Regions from separate parts of the Streptomyces sp. NPDC102270 genome, predicted to be linked through region 1. Evidence: riboswitches for the same ligand, from Rfam matches in the RefSeq annotation. Region 1 holds a riboswitch; the other holds the start of a gene.
What was found. Region 1 has a riboswitch for thiamine pyrophosphate ahead of thiO (glycine oxidase ThiO). Riboswitches for the same ligand answer to the same signal wherever they lie in the genome.

Region 1 (10,184 bases):
GGCGGCTGCGCGCGCTCGTACCGGGTCGCGAGCTCTACGGCGGCGAGGGCGTCCTTCCCGGCGCCGAGGACCTGCACCCGGGCCGGTTCGTGGTGTGTCTCGCTCTGCGCGGCGCGCGCGAGCCGGACGCCGCGCACCGCACGGTGGTGTACGGCCCCGATCCGGAGGACAAGCTGGACCTGTTCGCCCACGGGGAGATGCCCGACCCCACGGTCCGGATCGACCGGCCGGACGACCCCGCGCTGCGCCCCGACGCGGACCACGAGTCCGTCGTGCTGACGGCGACCGTGCCCTGCGGCCGTGGATACGACTGGGTCACACCGGGGGTCGTCGAGACCTTCGCGGACCGGATGGTCGCCGCCGCCGAGCGGGCGATTCCCGGCTTGCGCGAGCGGATCCTGTGGCGCGAGGTGCGGACGCCGCTGCACACCGAGCGGGAGACAGGGGCCGAGGGCGGCGCCGTCCCCCCGCCCTCGCTGGCCGGCGGCGACGGCATCCTGCATCCGTCCAACAGCACGGCGATACCTGGCCTGTTCACGGTCGGCGGCTGGTCGCATCCCGGCGGCGGCCTCGCCCACGCCGGGATGTCAGGTGCGCTGGTGGCCGGACTGATCGTGGAGGGGCCGGAGTTCCGCGGCTCTCAGTGACGCGGGCAGCCCCGCGTCAGAAGCGGTACTGCTCGTCGTACCCCTGGCCCTGGTTGTGCTGCCCCTGGCCGCTGTCGTCCTGGTAGTACCCCTGCTCCTGCGGGAGTTCACCGCCGTAGGACTCGTCGGTGCGCTGCTGCGGCACCCACACCCCGCCGGCCGGGGTCTCGCCGCCGTACGTCCCGCCGTACTGGTCGTAGCCCTGCTGGACGAACTGCTGCTGGCCGCCGTAGGAGGTGTCGTACGAGCCCGCGCCATAGGTCTGGGTGCCGATGTACGGGTCGGAGTAGGCGGCGTACTGCTGCTGTCCGGCCGGGTCGTAGCCGTACTGCTGCTGGTCGTAGCCGGTGTAGCCGTCGTAGCCGTAGGTCTGGTCGGCGGCGGCCGTCGCGTACTGGTCCTGTGTCTGGCCCGTGGACGCGTAGGACTGGTCACCGGCGTAGGCGGAGTCGTTGTACACGCCGTAGGAGCCGGTGTCGTCGGGCAGCGGCTGCGGCTCGTAGACCGAGGTGGTCTCGGCGGCCGTGGGGGCGGCGGAGCGTGCGGGCGTGAAGACGTCGTCGCGGTCGTAGTCGTCGTCGTGGCCGAAGCCGGCGGTGTTGTCCGGCCGGCCCTGGTCGTACCCGGTCTCATCGAGATGGGCCGCGCCGCCCGTCGCCAGGTCGGAGGCCTCCAGGTCGGGCTCCTCGCGGCCGCGCTCGCGGCGGCTCTTCTTGCCGCCGGTCAGACCGCCCAGTGCGGCCGGGGGGTTGACCGCCCAGCCCTGCTCGAAGCCGCGACGGAAGGACAGGGTGACGTAGGTCTGGCCGACCGCGAAGGCGATCGCGCCCAGGCCGATGACGATCACCGACGGGATCAGCACGCCGAGGACCACACCGAGGAAGCCGACGAAGGCGAGCAGCCGCCAGCGCAGTCGCGCCTTGTACTGCAGCAGCACCTCGCCGAGCAGCCACAGCGCGACGAATCCGAACGCGATGTAGAGGACCGTCCAGCCCATGTACGCCCCTCTCCCAGTGACCGCTACGCAGTGTGTCGTATGTCCGTGCGGCCGGTCTAGGCCTGCGGTGGATGGTGCAGACCCAGGTTTTCGTAGATTTCCAGCGAGGCCGTTGAGTTGTTGAGCGTGATGAAGTGCAGTCCGGGCACTCCCTCGGACAGCAGTTGCGCGCAGAACTCCGTGGCGAACTCGATTCCGATTGAGCGTACAGCGGCCGGATCGTCCTTTGCTGTGAGGATCCGCTCTTTCAGGACGGAGGGGATGATCGCGTTACTGAGCTGTGGTAGCCGCTCCAGCATCCGGACGCTGGTCACGGGCATGATCTCCGGGATGACGGGGGTCGCGCAGCCCGCCGCGTCGACTCGGTCACGCAGCCGCAGATAGGACTCCGGCTGGAAGAACATCTGGGTGATGGCGTAGTCGGCGCCGGCACGGCACTTGTCCACGAAGCGCGCGACGTCGGTGTCCCAGTCGGCGGAGCGCGGGTGCATCTCCGGGAAGGCGGCGACACCGACACAGAAGTCGCCCGACTCCTTGATGAGCCGGACGAGTTCGGCGGCGTAGGTCAGGCCCTGGGGGTGCGCCACCCACTCGGCCATCGGGTCGCCGGGCGGGTCGCCGCGCACGGCCAGCATGTTGCGGATCCCGGCGTCGGCGTACTGGCCGATGATGTTGCGCAGTTCCGCGATGGAGTGGTTGACCGCGGTGAGGTGGGCGACCGGGGTCAGGGTGGTGTCCGCGACGATCTGCTGGGTCTCCTTGACGGTGCCCGCGCGGGTGGAGCCGCCGGCGCCGTAGGTGACGGAGACGAAGTCCGGGGCGACCGCCTCGACCCTCCTGAGGGCGCTCCACAGGTTCCGCTCGCCTTTGGGGGTCTTCGGCGCCGAGAACTCGAAGGAGTACGTCGTCTTTCCCGCGGCGAGCATGTCGCGCACCGTGCGTGCGCGGTCAGTCCTGGTGGATGCGGTTCCTAGGGCCATACCGGCAGGTTAGCCAGGGGGCAGCGGTCACCCAACCAGATCAGGGAAATTTGCCCGTTTTGTCGACTTGTTGTCCATCCTTCGGACACCGGGCCGATCATGCGACCGGCCTCTCCGGTCGGCGCCGACCCGTCACCACGTGTCACGCAACCGCTTCGCGAACTCCGCGGCGGCCGCGCCCGGATCGTCCGCCTCGGTGATCGCCCGGACGACCACGACCCGGCGGGCGCCGGCCTCCAGGACCTCGTCGAGGTTGCCGAGGTCGATGCCCCCGATGGCGAACCAGGGGCGGTCGGTGCCGAGGGCGGCGGTGTGGCGGACCAGGTCGAGGCCGGGGGCGTGCCGGCCCGGCTTGGTGGGGGTCGGCCAGCAGGGGCCGGTGCAGAAGTAGTCCACGCCGTCCTGCTCGGCGGCCGCTGCGGCCTCCGACTCGGCGTGGGTGGAGCGGCCTATGAGGATGTCGTCGCCGAGGATCGCGCGGGCGGCGGGGACGGGCAGGTCGCCCTGGCCCAGATGCAGTACGTCGGCACCGGCCGCGTGGGCGACGTCGGCCCGGTCGTTGACCGCGAGAAGCTTGCCGTGGCGCGCGCAGGCGTCGGCGAACACCCGCAGATGCTCCAGTTCCTCGGCCGCCTCCATGCCCTTGTCCCGCAGCTGCACGATGTCGACACCGCCGGCCAGGACCGCGTCCAGGAACTCGGCGAGGTCGCCCTGGCGCCTGCGGGCGTCCGTGCACAGGTAGACACGGGCGTCGGCGAGCTGGGTGCGGGCGGTGTCGGGCATGCGTGTGTCTCCCCCGGGTTCGGTGGCGTACGGGCCGTGCCGGACCGTGGCCGTGGCCTCGGTGGTCACGGCCCGTACGCCGGTGTGGTTCGGATCAGACGGCGAGCGCCTGGGCCCGGCGCTTCACCTCCGTGCCGCGATTCTCGCTCAGGGCCTGCGCGGGGGTGCCGGGCAGGCTGTCGTCGGGCGTGAAGAGCCACTCCAGCATCTCTTCGTCGGTGAAGCCGTCGTCCCTCAGGAGCGTCAGGGTCCCGGTCAGGCCCTTGACGACCTTCTGCTCGGCCACGTCGATGAAGGCGGCGGGCACGTGCAGCGCGCGGTTCTCACCACGGCGTACGGCGATGAGCTGGCCCTCCTTGACCAGCTGCCGCACACGCGTCACCTCGACATCGAGCATCTCTGCGATGTCGGGGAGGGTGAGCCAGGCGGGGACGAGAGCATCGATCTTTGCGTCAATCTCGGTCACGGGATTAAGCGTGCCATCCCGCACTGACAGTCGGAAGCCGGGGCACCTCCGACGGGGGGACGGAAGGGCTGATCGCCGGGTGCGCTCAGGGTGGCCCCGGGGGCCGAAAGAGAGGCCGGCAGCAGGTCAGGGGCACCGAGCAGTATCGGGCCGCGTCGCCGGACCACGCCGCCGACCGACGCGCCACTGTGATCGCCGGTGGCGTCCGATTGCGCAGCGCCTCGCCCGGGAAGCCCAAGCGTGGCCGCCGGTAGGTCAGGGGCATCAGGCACCACTAGGCCGCGCCGCCGAGCGACCCGCCACCGCAATTCGCCGACCGCGACCGATCGCGCGACACGCTGCCCAGACGGCCGAAAGCATGGCCGCCAGCAGCTCAGGCGCGTCAAACACCACCAGACCGCGCCACCGCGGCGGAAGGGCCTTGCCCGGGTCACGACACGGTGGTCCGCCTCCGCCGTGGTTGCCAGCGGCGGCATACGGGGCCCGGTCGCCTCGCCGTCCATGTCGGAGGCGACGGAGAAGGCGACGGACTCGTCGCCCTTTCCGGAGGCCTTCACCGGGGCGACCTTGCCTGCGCCATCGTCGGCCTCCGTGGCCGGACGGGCCGCCCACGCCCTCGCCCTCGCCGCTCAGGAATCGCCGGGCCCCGGGCCGCCTACGCCGTCGCCGCCTTGAGCGGTCTCGCCGGGTCTGCCAACAGTTCCGGGTCCATCTCCGTGCCCGCCTCGATCAGGCGGCGGCCCTGGGCCAGGTCGCGGGGCCGGCCCACCGCCAGGAGGGCCACCAGGCGGTTCTCGCGCAGCCAGCACACCGTCCAGGCGGGACCGGACGGCTCGCCGCGCCACAGGGTCGTGTCGGCGGAAGCGTGGTGGCCGGCGTACTGGACGAAGCGGCCGAACTGCTCGGACCAGAAGTACGGGACCGGGTCGTAGACCGTGGGGGTCTCGCCCAGGATGTCGGCGGCCACCGTGCGGGGGCCCTGGAGGGCGTTGTCCCAGTGGTGGACCAGCAGGCGCTCGCCGTACCGCGCCGAGGGGAAGGAGGCGCAGTCGCCGACCGCGTAGACGTCCGGCGCGGAGGTGCGCAGCCGGTCGTCGGCGAGGACCTCGCGGTGGGCGCCCAGCTCGATGCCGGAACCGGCGAGCCAGGCCGTTGCCGGCCGGGCGCCGATACCGACCACCACAGCGCCCGCGGCCACCCGGGAACCGTCGTCCAGGACGACCGCGCCCGGATCGACACGCTCCACGCGCGCGTTCGTCCGCAGAACGGCCCCGGCGTCGGCGTACCAGGAGGCCATCGGCGCGGCCACCTCGGCGGGCAGCGCGCCCGCGAGCGGCCGGTCGGCGGCTTCCACGACCGTCACCGCGCAGCCCGACTCGCGTGCGGCGGTGGCGAACTCGGCGCCGATCCAGCCCGCGCCGACGACCACGATGTCGTGCTGCCGGGCCAGCACGGGGCGCAGTCGCTCGGCGTCGTCGAGGGTGCGCAGCAGATGCACGCCGGGCACGCCCTCCGTGCCGGGCAGCCGGATCGGTTCGGCACCGGTGGCGATGACCAGGACGTCGTACGGGCAGGGCCCGGCCTCGGTGTCCAGCTCGTGCGCGTCGGGGCGCACGCCCAGCGCCTCGCGGCCGAGCTGCAGTTCGATGCCGAGGGCCTCGAAGTCCACGTCGAAGGCGGATCCCTCGGCCTTGCCCAGCAGCACGGCCTTGGAGAGCGGCGGACGGTCGTACGGCTGATGGGGCTCCGCGCCGATCAGCGTGACGGTTCCCGTGAAGCCCTGTTCCCGCAGGGCGACCGCGGTCTGCACCCCGGCCATGCCCGCGCCGACCACGACCACCCGCCGCTGCGCCCGCGCCTGCATCTGCTCGCTCATTTGATCACCATAGTCACCTGACAATCAGTCAGTCAGGAGTCGTGCTCCGTGACCTGCTCCACAACGCTCGTCCCGCTGCCCGGTTGCGACTCCCACTCCCACGTCTCCTCCAGCCGCACCCGGCCGTCGGGAAGCTCCACGACCGTCGAGACACAGTGCCCGGAGGATGTCGTCCCGTCAGGCTTGAGCTGGACGTACCGGAAGTCGAGACGGTCCCCCGCGCGCGTGCCGACGAGATGGCCGCGTACGACGTCGCCGCCCGCGTACTCCGCCCAGATCTCCCCGTCCTTCTCGTGGTAGGTGAACCGGGTGCGCGTCCCGACCTGACCCGGTGCCTGATCGGCCACCGGGGCGAGGACGAGACCGTCGAGCGAGCGGGGCATGGTGCGAGGCTCCCTTACAGCGGCACACGGGCACGGGCTAGGGTGGCCAACGTAGAGCACTCGCGGGAGCCCGGACGCACCGGGCTGAGAGGGAGGCTGGCGGCCTCCGACCGTACGAACCTGATCCGGGTCATGCCGGCGAAGGGAGGGGCTGGACGCCCATGTCCTCACGTACGTCAGACGTCCTCGTCGTCGGGGGCGGCATCATCGGCCTGGTCACGGCCTGGCGGGCCGCCCAGCACGGTCTCACCACGGCCGTCGTGGATCCCGAACCGGGCGGCGGGGCCGCCCAGGTGGCCGCCGGGATGCTGGCCGCGGTCACCGAACTGCACTACGGCGAGCAGACCCTGCTGGGCCTGAACCTCGCCTCCGCCCAGCGCTATCCCGCCTTCGCGGCCGAGCTCACCGAACTGACCGGACAGGATCTCGGTTACCGCCGGTGCGGCACGCTCGCCGTCGCCCTGGACGCCGACGACCGCGCCCACCTCCGCGAACTGCACGCGCTCCAGCGGCAGTCGGGGCTGGAGTCGGAGTGGCTGTCCGGCCGGGAGTGCCGGCGGCTGGAGCCGATGCTCGCGCCGGGGGTGCGGGGCGGGCTGCGGGTGGACGGCGACCACCAGATCGATCCGCGCCGCCTCACGCGCGCGTTGCTGGCCGCGTGCGAGCAGGCAGGTGTCGTCTTCCACCGCGCGTGGGCCAAGGGCCTCCGTGTCGCGGGGGACCGGGCCGCGGGAGTCACCACGACTGACGGCGACGACCTGGGCGGGGGCCAGGTCGTGCTCGCCGCCGGAAGCCTCAGCGGCCGCCTCGAAGGGATCCCCGCGGACGTCCTGCCCCCGGTACGGCCCGTCAAGGGCCAGGTGCTCCGGCTGACCGTTCCTCCGCGCTGCGCGCCCTTCCTGAGCCGCACGGTGCGGGCCGTGGTCCGCGGCAGCCAGGTCTATCTGGTGCCGCGCGAGAGCGGAGAGCTGGTGATCGGCGCGACCAGCGAGGAGCTGGGGTGGGACACGACGGTGACCGCGGGCGGGGTGTACGAGCTGCTGCGGGACGCCCACGAACTCGTCCCCGGCATCACCGAACTGCCGCTCACAGAGACCCGCGCGGGACTGCGCCCGGGCTCCCCGGACAACGCCCCGCTGCTCGGGCCCACGGAACTGGCCGGGCTGGTGCTCGCGACCGGCCACTATCGCAATGGCGTGCTGCTCACGCCGATCACCGGGGACGCCATGGTGCACGTCCTGACGACCGGTGAGCTCCCCGACGCGGCACGCCCGTTCACCCCGAGGCGCTTCGCCGCCACGGAGCTCCTGGAGCAGCCGGCATGAACATCTCCGTCAACGGAGAGCCGCGGGAGTTCGCTCCCGGCACGGCTCTCGACACCGTCGTGCGGGCGGTGACGGCGGCGCCCGCCGGGGTGGCCGCCGCGCTCAACGAGACCGTGGTCCCGCGCACGCAGTGGCCCTCGACGCCACTCGCCGAGGGAGACCGCGTGGAAGTCCTCACCGCCGTCCAAGGAGGCTGACCGATGGCCGACGATCCCTTTGTCATCGGCGGTACGTCCTTCTCGTCCCGGCTGATCATGGGCACGGGCGGCGCGCCCAGCCTGGAGGTGCTGGAACGGGCGCTGGTCGCCTCCGGCACGGAGCTGACGACGGTCGCGATGCGGCGGGTGAACCCCTCGGTGCACGGCTCGGTGCTGTCCGTGCTCGAGAAGCTCGGCATTCGGGTGCTCCCGAACACGGCGGGCTGTTTCACCGCCGGGGAGGCCGTCCTGACGGCCCGCCTCGCGCGCGAGGCGCTCGGCACGGACCTGGTCAAGCTGGAGGTCATCGCCGACGAGCGCACCCTGCTGCCGGACCCCATAGAGCTGCTGGACGCGGCGGAGACGCTGGTCGACGACGGCTTCACGGTGCTGCCGTACACGAACGACGACCCTGTGCTGGCCCGCAAGCTGGAGGACGTGGGCTGCGCGGCGATCATGCCGCTGGGCTCGCCGATCGGCTCCGGCCTCGGCATCCGCAATCCGCACAACTTCCAGCTGATCGTCGAGCACGCGCGTGTGCCGGTGATCCTGGACGCGGGGGCGGGCACGGCGTCGGACGCGGCCCTGGCGATGGAACTGGGGTGCGCGGGTGTGATGCTCGCCTCGGCGGTGACGCGGGCGCAGGAGCCCGAGCTGATGGCGCATGCGATGCGGCACGCGGTGGAGGCGGGGCGGCTGGCGCGCCGGGCAGGGCGGATTCCCCGGCGGCACTACGCGCAGGCCTCGTCTCCTGCGGAGGGCCTGGCGGCGCTGGATCCGGAGCGGCCGGCTTTTCAGTAGTCGCGCCCAGGGCTGAATGCGTCCGGTACACCTGCCTAGAGAGGCGCGCGTTCCCCCCGTGCGATCCTCGTCACAGCTCGGCTGCAGTACCGCCCCGATCGGGTCGAACCGAATCGACTGTCAGCGGCGGCTCGTACACTCGCCTGCGTGGATACGACCCTTCAGGACCCGCTGGTCGGGCAGGTGCTCGACGGCCGCTATCGCGTGGACGCGCGGATCGCGGTCGGCGGGATGGCCACGGTCTACCGGGCCCTGGACACCCGCCTGGACCGCGTGCTCGCGCTCAAGGTGATGCACCCCGCGCTCGCGGCGGACGGGACCTTCGTCGAGCGGTTCATCCGGGAGGCCAAGTCCGTCGCCCGGCTCGCCCACCCCAACGTGGTGCAGGTCTTCGACCAGGGCACCGACGGGTCGTACGTCTATCTCGCCATGGAGTACGTCGCCGGCTGCACCCTGCGTGACGTGCTGCGCGAGCGCGGGGCCCTGCAGCCGCGCGCCGCCCTGGACATCCTGGAGCCGGTGCTCGCCGCGCTCGGCGCCGCGCACCGCGCCGGTTTCGTGCACCGGGACATGAAGCCGGAGAACGTCCTGATAGGGGACGACGGCCGGGTCAAGGTCGCCGACTTCGGTCTCGTGCGGTCGGTCAACACGGTGACGAGCAGCACCGGAGCCGTCCTCGGCACCGTGTCCTATCTCTCACCCGAGCAGATCGAGCAGCCGGGCGCCGCGGACGCCCGCGTCGACGTGTACGCGTGCGGTGTCGTCCTGTACGAGATGCTGACCGGCAGCCAGCCGCACGACGGCGACTCCCCCGCCATAGTCCTCTACAAGCACCTCCACGAGGACGTCCCGCCCCCCTCGGCCGTGGTCCCGGGGCTGCCGTACGAACTGGACGAACTGGTCGCGTCGGCCACCGCCCGTACCCCGGACCTGCGTCCGTACGACGCCGTGGCACTGCTCGCGCAGACCCGCGAGGCCTATGGCCGGCTGAGCGCCGACCAGCTGGACGCGGTGCCGCCGCAGGCGCTGTCGGCGGAGTACGCCGGCGCCGAGAACAGCACGAGCGTGATCCCGCGCGCCCTGACGGTGCCGCGTCTGCTGCCGGTCAACGAGGACGAACCCGCGCCGGTGTACCACCGCACCAGCGTCCTGGAGAGTCCCCCGCTCCCGCCGTCCCGGCGCGGCCGCTCCTCGGGCGGTTCCCGACGCGGCCCGCTCCTGATCGTCGCCGCGGTCCTGCTGACCCTCGGACTCGGGGCGGGCGTCTGGTACATCAACTCCGGCCAGTTCACGCAGGTCCCGGCCCTCCTGGCGAAGACCGAGGCACAGGCCCGGGACCGGCTGGACGAGTCCGGTCTGGAGACCGGCAAGGTCACCTACGCCTACAGCGACACCGTCAAGCGCGGCACGGTCATCAGCACGGACCCGGAGGTCGGCACCCGGATACGGAACCACGACTCCGTGTCGATCACCCTCTCCAAGGGCCCGCAGACGGTGAAGGTGCCCGACGTGGACGGCTACGAACTCGGCAGGGCGAGAACCCGGCTGAAGACGGAAGGACTCCAACCGGGCATGGTGACCCGGGAGTTCAGCGACGACGTCCCCAAGGGGTTCGTGATCGGCACCGACCCCGGGGGCGGCACCACGTTGCGCGCGGGCTCGGCGATCGCGCTCACCGTCAGCAAGGGCGCCCCGGTCGACGTCCCGGACGTCACCGGCGAGGACCTGG
Region 2 (10,184 bases), on a different contig from region 1:
CACCCCCTCGTCCCCACTCAGTGCTTGCGTCGCCGCCCTTTCCCCCCGCGTCCCATTGCGGGGCGGCGGTCGGCCGTGCCCGCGCTTGTACTGGTGGCCGGTACGGCTGCAGACGTCCCCGTTGCCTCCGCCTCCGTCCCCGGTCGGTCGGCCGAGACCACCAGGGCCGCGAGGACCGTGGTGACCGGTACCGAGGCGACGAGGCCGATCGAGCCGACCAGCGTGCGTACGATCTCCTCCGCCACCAACTCGCTGTTGGCTACGCCCCCCACGCTGGACTGCGCGATCGAGAAGAGCAGCAGCAGCGGCAGCGCCGCGCCGGCGTAGGCGAGGACGAGGGTGTTGACGACGGACGCGATGTGGTCGCGGCCGATCCGGATACCCGCGCGGTACAGCCCCCGCCAGCCCATCGTCGGGTTGGCCTCGTGCAGCTCCCAGACCGCCGAGGTCTGCGTGACCGTCACGTCGTCCAGGACACCGAGCGAGCCGATGATGACACCGGCGAGCAGCAGACCGCTCATGTCGATCGACGGGTACAGCCCGTGGATGAGCCCGGTGTTGTCGTCCGTGTTGCCCGTCAGCGCTGCCCAGCCGATGAACTGCGAGCCGAGGATACCGATCAGCACGAGCGAGATCAGCGTCCCCAGTACCGCCACGGAGGTACGGGCCGACAGGCCGTGGCACAGGTAGAGGGCGATCAGCATGATGGCGCTCGCCCCGATCACCGCCACGAGCAGTGGGTTCGAGCCCTGGAGGATCGCGGGCAGGATGAAGAAGTTCAGCACCATGAAGCTGATGGCCAGCGCGACCAGCGCCATGACTCCGCGCAGCCGCCCGACGACCACGACGGCGAGCGCGAAGATACCGGCGAGCAGCCCCATCGGGAACCTGCGGTTCACGTCGGCGACCGAGTACTGCAAGTCCCTGGGCGCGGAGGGCTCGTACGCGACCACGACCTTCTCGCCCTCGTGCAACTGCCGTGACTGGTCCGGCTGGACGATCTCCGTGAAGGTGCGGCCCTTGTCGTCGCCGGTGTCGACCCGGATCGTCGCCTTCTTGCAGGTGCCGTTCGCCTGTTGCTCGGCTGAGGAGCCCTCGGCTGTGGAGGTGTCCCCGGTGGGGGCCTCACCCGAGGCGTTCACCGACTTGCAGCTGACGCTCACGACCTTGCTGACCGTGGCCTGCTGGGTCTGCCGGTCGAAGCCGACTCCGGTGCGTTCGTGTGCCGGGGCGCCGCCGGGCCACAACACCCCGAGCCCCACCACCACGGCTACGCCGAACGGGATGAGGATCGCCGCGATGACCTTGCGCAGGTGCTTGGAGACGGGAGTTGCCGGTCCATGAGCATGACTGTGCGAGTGGCCGTGCCCACCGCCGGAACCGGGCCCGATCCCATGCCCGTGCGCGCCACCGGGACCTCGCTCGTCACCGGAACCACGCCCGTCACCGGGACCGTGCCCGTGTCCCTCGCCGCCATGGCCACCGTCGCCGCCATTGCCACCCCCCAGGCCGCCATCGCTGCCCAGGCCGCCCTGACTCGCGCCCTGACCGTGGCCGTAGCCGTGACCGCCGCCATACCCGCCATCGGGCTCGTGCTCATGCTCGCGCCGGTCGCCGGTCCCACCGGCCAGGCCGCCCCCGCCGTCTCCGAAGCCACCGCGGGAGCCGCTGCCGGGGCCGTGCCCAGGGCCGTTTCCGGAGCCCGGTCGGCGCGGAGGCTCGGGAGGCGGGTAAGGAGGCTGATGCGTCGTGGTCACCGACCGATCATCGCAAGAACGACAGGGGCCCTCTGTTCACCGCGCCCGAAGTGACGCTAGCGTGGAGCCACCTTTGTACACGCGGGAGCTCGGAGCACCGGGCTGAGAGGGCGCTGACCTCCGTCCCAGCGATGTTTCACGTGGAACGTCATCTCAAGCGAGTGATGTTCCCCACGAAGCGTCGGCAGACGGAAACCGCTGCGTCGACCGCCGAACCTGTTACCGGGTAATGCCGGCGTAGGGAGTAGGTCTCATGACCATCAAGGACGCGCGCACGCCTGCCTCCGACCAGCTCGACGGGGAGGCCGGGAAGTCCATCGGCTGGCACAAGGCGTTCATCGAGGGCTCGCGCCCCGATCTGCGGGTGCCGGTCCGTCAGGTGCACCTCACCAACGGGCAGTCGGTCACGCTGTACGACACGTCGGGCCCGTACACCGATCCGCTCACCGAGACGGACGTCCGCCGGGGCCTCGTGCCGCTGCGGGAGAACTGGATCATCGCCCGAGGGGACACCGAGGAGTACGCGGGCCGTCCCATGCGCCCCGAGGACGACGGGATCAAGCACACCTCACCGCGGGGTGGTCTCCGTAACCTCGACGCGGTCTTCCCGGGGAGGTCCCGCCAGCCGCGCCGTAGCCGTGACGGCAAGGCGGTCACACAGCTCGCCTACGCCCGCCGCGGCGAGGTCACACCGGAGATGGAGTACGTGGCCATCCGGGAGAACGTCTCTCCCGAGGTCGTGCGCGAGGAGATCGCGGCGGGGCGCGCGGTGCTGCCGGCGAACGTCAACCACCCGGAGATCGAGCCGATGATCATCGGCAAGCGGTTCCTGGTGAAGGTCAACGCCAACATCGGCAATTCCGCGGTGACCTCCTCCATCGAGGAGGAGGTCGAGAAGATGACCTGGGCGACCCGGTGGGGAGCCGACACGGTCATGGACCTGTCCACCGGCCGCAACATCCACACCACCCGCGAGTGGGTGCTGCGCAACTCCCCCGTCCCCATCGGCACGGTGCCGCTCTACCAGGCCCTGGAGAAGGTCGACGGTCGCGCCGAGGAGCTGACCTGGGAAATCTACAAGGACACGGTCATCGAGCAGGCCGAGCAGGGCGTGGACTACATGACGGTCCACGCGGGCGTGCGCCTGCCGTACGTACCCCTGACCGCGAACCGCAAGACGGGCATCGTCTCGCGCGGCGGCTCGATCATGGCGGCGTGGTGCCTCGCGCACCACAAGGAGTCGTTCCTGTACGAGAACTTCGAGGAACTGTGCGAGATCCTCGCCGCCTACGACGTCACGTACTCGCTGGGCGACGGGCTCCGGCCCGGTTCGATCGCGGACGCCAACGACGAGGCGCAGTTCGCGGAGTTGCGCACGCTGGGGGAACTCAACCGGATCGCGAAGCGTTTCAACGTACAGACCATGATCGAGGGCCCGGGACATGTTCCGATGCACAAGATCAAGGAGAACATCGACCTTCAGCAGGAGATCTGCGATGAAGCTCCGTTCTATACGCTCGGCCCGCTGACCACCGACATCGCTCCGGCCTACGACCACATCACCTCCGGCATCGGTGCCGCGATGATCGCCTGGTGGGGCACCGCGATGCTCTGCTACGTCACGCCCAAGGAGCATCTGGGCCTGCCCAACCGGGACGACGTCAAGACGGGTGTCATCACCTACAAGATCGCCGCCCACGCGGCCGACCTCGCCAAGGGACACCCAGGCGCCCAGGAGTGGGACGACGCCCTCTCCGACGCCCGCTTCGAGTTCCGCTGGGAGGACCAGTTCAACCTGGCCCTCGACCCCGACACCGCCCGGGAGTTCCACGACGAGACCCTCCCGGCCGAACCGGCCAAGACGGCCCACTTCTGCTCCATGTGCGGGCCGAAGTTCTGCTCGATGAAGATCTCCCAGGACATCCGCCGCCGTCACGGCGGCAGCCAGGAGGAGATCGAGGAGGGGATGGCGCAGAAGTCGAAGGAGTTCGCGGCGGCGGGCAACCGGGTCTATCTGCCGATCGCCGACTGATGTAGGCGAGCCGTCGGCGGGTGGCCTGTGGCCGGGTCTTCGGCTTGCGCTCCCCGTGGTGGGGGCGCAAGCCGAGGGGCTGCCGGGAGTTACTCCGGCTGGTGTTCCGGCCCCCCGAAGTCCGGGCTGGTGTAGTCCGGGCTGGTGAAGCTCGGGCGGGCACCGGAGGCTCCGTCGTCCGGGCTGCTGAAGCCCGGGCGGTCGTAGCCGAGGCTGGGCATCCGGCTGGGCGGTGCGGGCGGTGCCGTGTGGTGCAGTGCGGCGGTGCCGGGATCGGCGAGGGCGTCTCTGAGGAAGGGGAGGAGGCCGCGTTCCAGCAGGGCCTCGCGCCAGGCGTCCTTCGCCCGTGCCACCTCCTCGCTCAGTTCGCCGTACCCCGCGTCCGGCGAGGGCCGGTTGTGCAGTGCGGTGAGCAGCAGGCCGCAGGCGGCGACCAGGATCGCGGCCGCGGTCAGGGCGCCGAACACCCATCCGATAGTGATCATGGCGTGGGCGAACGCCGGCGGTGGGCTGAGCATCTGGAGGACGTAACCCACGAGCAGGAAAATCGCCGCGGCGATTCCGGCGAGGACGGGCGTCAGAACGGCGGCGACGGCGACGGCGCCCGCACCGGCGGTCTCGGCGACCTCTCCCATGGTGGTGGCGAGCCCCATCGCACCCGTGCCTGAATCGGCGGGGCCGGGTTCGTGCACGGACGACAGGGTGGACGGCGTCGACGGGCGGCGCTGTTCCTCGCGGACCTTCACGTAGTGCTGGTACTCGGTCGCCGCGGCCGCCGTGATGAGCGCGGTGGCGTTGAGGGCCATGGTGCGCAGCTGTTCGGGATTCAGCCGCTGTCCGACCGCGGCCAGTTCGGGACGGCGTGGTGCGGAGCGCAGCGCCTCATCGAGGATCCGCTCGTACTCCTGGCGGTCCTCGCTGTGCAGGTGCTGCGGAAGGCTGTTCATGTGCATCCCCCGATGCTCCGTAGGGCTTGGGGCTCGCATGCCAACGAGCCGTCGGGCAGAAACGGAGGGGAGCCTGCTACGGATAAGCAGATGGTAGAGCGGGCACGGCACAGGGTGACAGGGGGTTTCCAGAAATTGGCCTCTGGCCTGCGCGGTCGACGGTCGGTCCGTCCTGGGGGAATGTCTGGCCTGTGAAGGGTCAGATATCCAGAGGCAGTTGCTGGACCAGCAGTTTTCCGGCCATGGTCACCCCGCCGTCCATCGCGATGGCCAGTCCGTCGGCGTAGACGTGCGGTCCCTCCACCACCGGGCCGGAATCCTCCTTGTCGTCCTCGGAGCCGACTTCGCCGAGCAGATAGGGGATCGGGCTGTGGCCGTGCACGATGCGGGTGCCGCCGTATGTGTCGAGCAGGGAGCGCACATGGTCGGCGCCGCCTTCGTCGCGGAAGGAGAAACGCTTGGTGAACTTGCGGAACAGGTCCCAGACCTCGTCCGCGTCATTGCGCGTGATGGTCTCGCGGACGGTGTCGTTGACCGCCTCGATCGAGTCGCCGTAGTCGAGGTAGGCGGTGGTGTCTGAGTGCACCAGCAGATGCCCGTCGACCTCCTCGACGGCGTCCAGGCGGGACATCCACTGCAGGTGGTGGTCCTGGAGGCGGTCCATGTCGGTCTTCTGCCCGCCGTTGAGCAGCCAGGCCGCCTGGAAGGTGGCGGTGCCCGCGCCGGAGTTGACCGGCGTGTCGCCGAACCGCTTGGCGCCGATCAGCAGCAGCTCGTGGTTGCCCATGAGGGCCTTGCAGTAGCCGCCCGCCGCCGCGGCCTCCGCGGACAGCCGCATCACGAGGTCGATGACGCCGATGCCGTCGGGCCCGCGGTCGGTGAAGTCGCCGAGGAACCACAGCCGGGCGGTGCCCGCGCACCAGTTGCCCGCGGCGTCGACGAGGCCCTTCTCGTGGAGTGCGGCCATCAGTTCGTCGAGGTAGCCGTGGACGTCGCCGACGACGAACAGCGGGCCGGGACCCTCCTCCGCCCGCTCAGCGGGGTCGGCGGCCGTCTGGATCCCGTCACCGTGGTCGATGACGGGCAGGTCCTGCTCGGTGGGGGTGTATCCCTCCGGGTAGGCATCCTGGGCCGGGACGACATCACCGGGGTGCGTGCTGTGGCCGTACGGACCGGTCTCGTTGACGTACGCGGGCACCCGGAAGTCGCGCAGCACCGCCGTGCGCTCCACCTCGGGTCCCTGACCGGCCCCCTGAGTCATCAGACCCCTCCACCATCGCGCCGCATCTGCACCGCTTCGGACTGCCTGGTCGCAGCGGCCCGCGGTGTCGTGGGCCCATCATAGGAATGCGGATCGCGCCATGTGATGACCCAGGGGTGGTGAATCGGAGCAAGACTCCTGTTCACCGCGGCATTCGCCCCGTTTGGACCGGGCTTCGACCCCGCCGGCCGTCTCCCGGCTACTCCTCCTCGGGCGACCGCGGCGGGCTGACCGTCGTGCGCGGGGCCCGCCGCTGGGACGAGGTGCGCACGATCAGCTCCGTCGGTATCACCTGCTCGACCGGTTGGTCCGATGCGACCCCTTCGATGGCATCGATGAGGAGCTGGATCACGGCCGTGCCGATGCGGCGGGGCTTGAGAGAGAGCGTGGTGACGGGCGGCTCGGTGCTGGCGTACACGGTGGACTCGCTGCAGCAGACGATCAGCAGGTCGTCCGGGACGCGCAGCCCGTAGCGTCGGGCGGCGGCCAGCAGGTCGGTGCCGTTCGGGTCGAACAGGCCGTAGACGGCGTCCGGTCGGTCGGGGCGGGCGAGCAGCCGGTCGGCGGCGACGGCGCCCGCGCACGGATCGTGCGCCGGGTAGGCCTCGTAGACCGGATCCTGGCCCACCCGCTCGCACCAGTGCAGATACGCGGTGGTCGACAGATGGGTGTACGTGTCCGTCGTCGTCCCGGTCAGCAGGCCGATGCGGCGGGCGCCGGCGTCTGCCAGATGGTCGAGGATGCCGAGGACGGCAGCCTCGTGGTCGTTGTCGACCCAGGCGGTGACCGGCAGCGACCCGGCCGGGCGGCCGTCCGACACCACCGGCAGACCCTGCCGGACCAGCTCGCTGACGACCGGGTCCTGGTCGGACGGGTCGATGACCACCGTGCCGTCCAGGGCGACGTTCGACCAGACGTCGTGGCGCGAGGTCGCGGGGAGGATGACGAGGGCGTAGCCGCGGGCGAGCGCGGCGGAGGTTGCGGCGCGCGCCATCTCGGCGAAGTACGCGAACTCGGTGAAGGTGAAAGGTTCATCCCCGTACGTCGTCACGGTCAGGCCGATAAGTCCCGACTTGCCGGTACGGAGGGTTCTGGCCGCGGCCGAGGGGCGGTAGCCCAGTCGGTCGGCGACCTCCCTGACATGGCGGCGGGTGGCGTCCGGGAGCCTGCCCTTTCCGTTCAGGGCATCGGAGACGGTCGTGATGGAGACTCCGGCGGCGGCGGCCACGTCTCTGATGCCCGCCCGGCCCGGCCGACTGCCTCGACGTGAGGTTTCCGCGCGGCTCACCTGGTGCTTCCCTGCTGCTGTCATGGCGAGCCGATAGTAGGGCTCATGTGGTGGGGTAGGGCGGACGCATATGCACGCGTTGACAGGCACGTTTCTGCAAGGTCATTTACTACCAACTGCCTGGGAAACAAAGCCAGTTAAACGATCCAATGGCACTACGTAACTTGTCGGCACGCATGGGCCTGCCAAGTTCCCGATGTTTCGAAGAGGTCTCAACTCACCTTCACGGGTGACGCGCGCTACGGCGTGAGCCACCGGCGCATAGATATATGTGACCGCGCCCCCTGATTCGTCTGACTTCGTACGGTGATGCCCCTGATGCCGGTGGGGCCGATGAGGTTGGTTCTCACCTGTACGCAGCGGGGCCCAATCCTCATAAGGTGAGCAGTATTGGAAGCCGGCTGCCGGAGTCGGCCGCCATGCGTCGGTGGTCATGAGGAGGACTGCGGTGAGTGAGACAAGCCCCAAGCTGCGTGCCGAGCTGGAGGGGATCCCCACGTACAAGCCGGGCAAGCCCGCCGCTGCCGGCGGTCCGGTGGCCTACAAGCTGTCCTCCAACGAGAACCCGTACCCGCCGCTGCCGGGCGTGCTGGAGACCGTGACGGCCGCGGTCTCCACCTTCAACCGCTACCCGGACATGGCCTGCACGGGCCTGATGAACGAGCTGTCCGAGCGCTTCGGTGTCCCGCTCTCCCACCTGGCCACCGGCACCGGCTCCGTCGGCGTCGCCCAGCAGCTCGTCCAGGCGACCTCGGGACCGGGCGACGAGGTAATCTACGCGTGGCGGTCCTTCGAGGCGTACCCGATCATCACGCAGATCAGCGGTGCCACCTCGGTGCGGATACCGCTGACGGCCGGCGATGTGCACGACCTGGACGCGATGGCCGACGCGATCACCGAGCGGACCCGGCTGATCTTCGTCTGCAACCCCAACAACCCGACGGGCACGGTCGTGAGGCGGGCCGAGCTGGAACGGTTCCTCGACCGGGTGCCCAGTGACGTACTGGTGGTGCTGGACGAGGCATACCGCGAGTTCATCCGGGACCCCGAGGTGCCGGACGGCGTGGAGCTGTACCGCACGCGGCCGAACGTCTGTGTGCTGCGCACCTTCTCCAAGGCGTACGGCCTCGCCGGCCTCAGGGTCGGCTTCGCGATCGCCCACGAGCCGGTGGCCGCGGCGCTGCGCAAGACGGCGGTGCCCTTCGGGGTGAGCCAGCTCGCACAGGAGGCGGCGATCGCCTCGCTGCGCGCCGAGGACGAACTCCTGGGCCGGGTCGGCTCGCTGGTCTGTGAGCGCAACCGTGTGGTGGAGGGGCTGCGGGCCCAGGGCTGGACGGTGCCGGAGACCCAGGCCAACTTCGTCTGGCTGCGGCTGGGGGAGCGCACGGTCGACTTCGCGGCGGCGTGCGAGCAGCACGGCGTGGTCGTACGGCCCTTCGCGGGCGAGGGGGTGCGCGTGACGGTCGGCGAGGCCGAGGCGAACGACATCTTCCTGAAGGCGGCGGAGGGCTTCCGCAAGGAGTTCTAGCTCACACCGGCCGCGCGTCTGCGCAGGTCGGGGCAGGTCGGCGAGGGGGGTCCCGGCGGTAATCGGGACCCCCCTTCGGCTATCGAAAGCAGGTGCGGCATACTGGGCTTGTGAATGTGAACGCTTTCACAAGCGGTCGCTTCACCCGCATTTGTTCCACAAGCCTGTGAGGTAAGGAGCGGCGACGTGGACCTGGCTCTGGCGCCGGAGACCCTGGCGCGCTGGCAGTTCGGCATCACCACCGTCTACCACTTCCTGTTCATCCCCCTGACGATCTCCCTGGCCGCCCTCACGGCAGGCCTCCAGACCGCCTGGGTGCGTACGGAGAAGCAGAAGTACCTCAGGGCCACCAAGTTCTGGGGCAAGCTCTTCCTGATCAACATCGCGATGGGGGTCGTCACCGGCATCGTGCAGGAGTTCCAGTTCGGCATGAACTGGTCCGACTACTCGCGCTTCGTCGGCGATGTCTTCGGCGCCCCGCTCGCCTTCGAGGCCCTGATCGCCTTCTTCTTCGAGTCCACCTTCATCGGCCTGTGGATCTTCGGCTGGGACAAGCTGCCCAAGAAGATCCACCTGGCCTGCATCTGGATGGTCTCGATCGGCACGATCCTGTCGGCGTACTTCATCCTCGCGGCCAACTCGTGGATGCAGCACCCCGTCGGCTACCGGATCAACAAGGAGAAGGGCCGCGCGGAACTCACCGACTTCTGGGCGGTGCTGACCCAGAACACCGCGCTCGCCCAGGTCTTCCACACGATGTCCGCCTGCTTCCTGACCGGCGGCGCCTTCATGGTCGGCATCGCGGCCTGGCACCTGTTCCGCAAGAAGCACATCCCCGTGATGAAGACCTCGCTGCGCCTCGGCCTGGTCACCGTGGTCATCGCCGGCATGCTCACCGCGATCAGCGGTGACACGCTCGGCAAGGTCATGTTCAAGCAACAGCCGATGAAGATGGCGGCCGCCGAGGCCCTGTGGGACGGTCAGGACTCCGCACCCTTCTCGATCTTCGCCTACGGCGACGTGGAGAAGGGCCACAACAGCGTGGCCATCGAGATCCCGGGCCTGCTGTCCTTCCTCGCCAACGACGACTTCACCTCATACATCCCCGGCATCAACGACGTCAACAAGGCCGAGCAGCAGAAGTACGGGCCGGGCGACTACCGGCCCAACATCCCCGTCACCTTCTGGGCCTTCCGCTGGATGATCGGCTTCGGCATGACGTCCTTCGCCATCGGCCTCGCCGGACTCTGGCTGACCCGCAAGAAGTTCATGCTCCCGCAGCACCTGAGGGTCGCCGAGGACGAGGTGCCGCATCTGGTCCTCTTCAAGAACAAGGCCCTCAGCCCCAAGCTCGGCAGGCTCTACTGGCTC

Region 2: another riboswitch for thiamine pyrophosphate. It lies ahead of thiC (phosphomethylpyrimidine synthase ThiC); the one in region 1 lies ahead of thiO (glycine oxidase ThiO).

Annotation. Positions count from the first base shown of each region.
Region 1 covers NZ_JBIWLX010000006.1:9,249-19,432, reverse strand. Annotated here, with positions in the region: gene ACIRP7_RS12770 (phytoene desaturase family protein) at 1-647, shown strand, start outside; gene ACIRP7_RS12765 (hypothetical protein) at 664-1,644, opposite strand; gene metF (methylenetetrahydrofolate reductase [NAD(P)H]) at 1,701-2,624, opposite strand; gene thiE (thiamine phosphate synthase) at 2,757-3,407, opposite strand; gene ACIRP7_RS12750 (Rv2175c family DNA-binding protein) at 3,502-3,873, opposite strand; gene ACIRP7_RS12745 (NAD(P)/FAD-dependent oxidoreductase) at 4,529-5,749, opposite strand; gene ACIRP7_RS12740 (hypothetical protein) at 5,782-6,132, opposite strand; TPP riboswitch at 6,185-6,296, shown strand; gene thiO (glycine oxidase ThiO) at 6,294-7,457, shown strand; gene thiS (sulfur carrier protein ThiS) at 7,454-7,654, shown strand; gene ACIRP7_RS12725 (thiazole synthase) at 7,658-8,455, shown strand; gene pknB (Stk1 family PASTA domain-containing Ser/Thr kinase) at 8,603-10,184, shown strand, end outside.
Region 2 covers NZ_JBIWLX010000005.1:322,535-332,718, forward strand. Annotated here, with positions in the region: gene ACIRP7_RS11785 (YibE/F family protein) at 18-1,757, opposite strand; TPP riboswitch at 1,829-2,018, shown strand; gene thiC (phosphomethylpyrimidine synthase ThiC) at 2,011-3,789, shown strand; gene ACIRP7_RS11795 (hypothetical protein) at 3,879-4,742, opposite strand; gene ACIRP7_RS11800 (metallophosphoesterase) at 4,936-5,997, opposite strand; gene ACIRP7_RS11805 (LacI family DNA-binding transcriptional regulator) at 6,197-7,309, opposite strand; gene hisC (histidinol-phosphate transaminase) at 7,734-8,813, shown strand; gene ACIRP7_RS11815 (cytochrome ubiquinol oxidase subunit I) at 9,000-10,184, shown strand, end outside.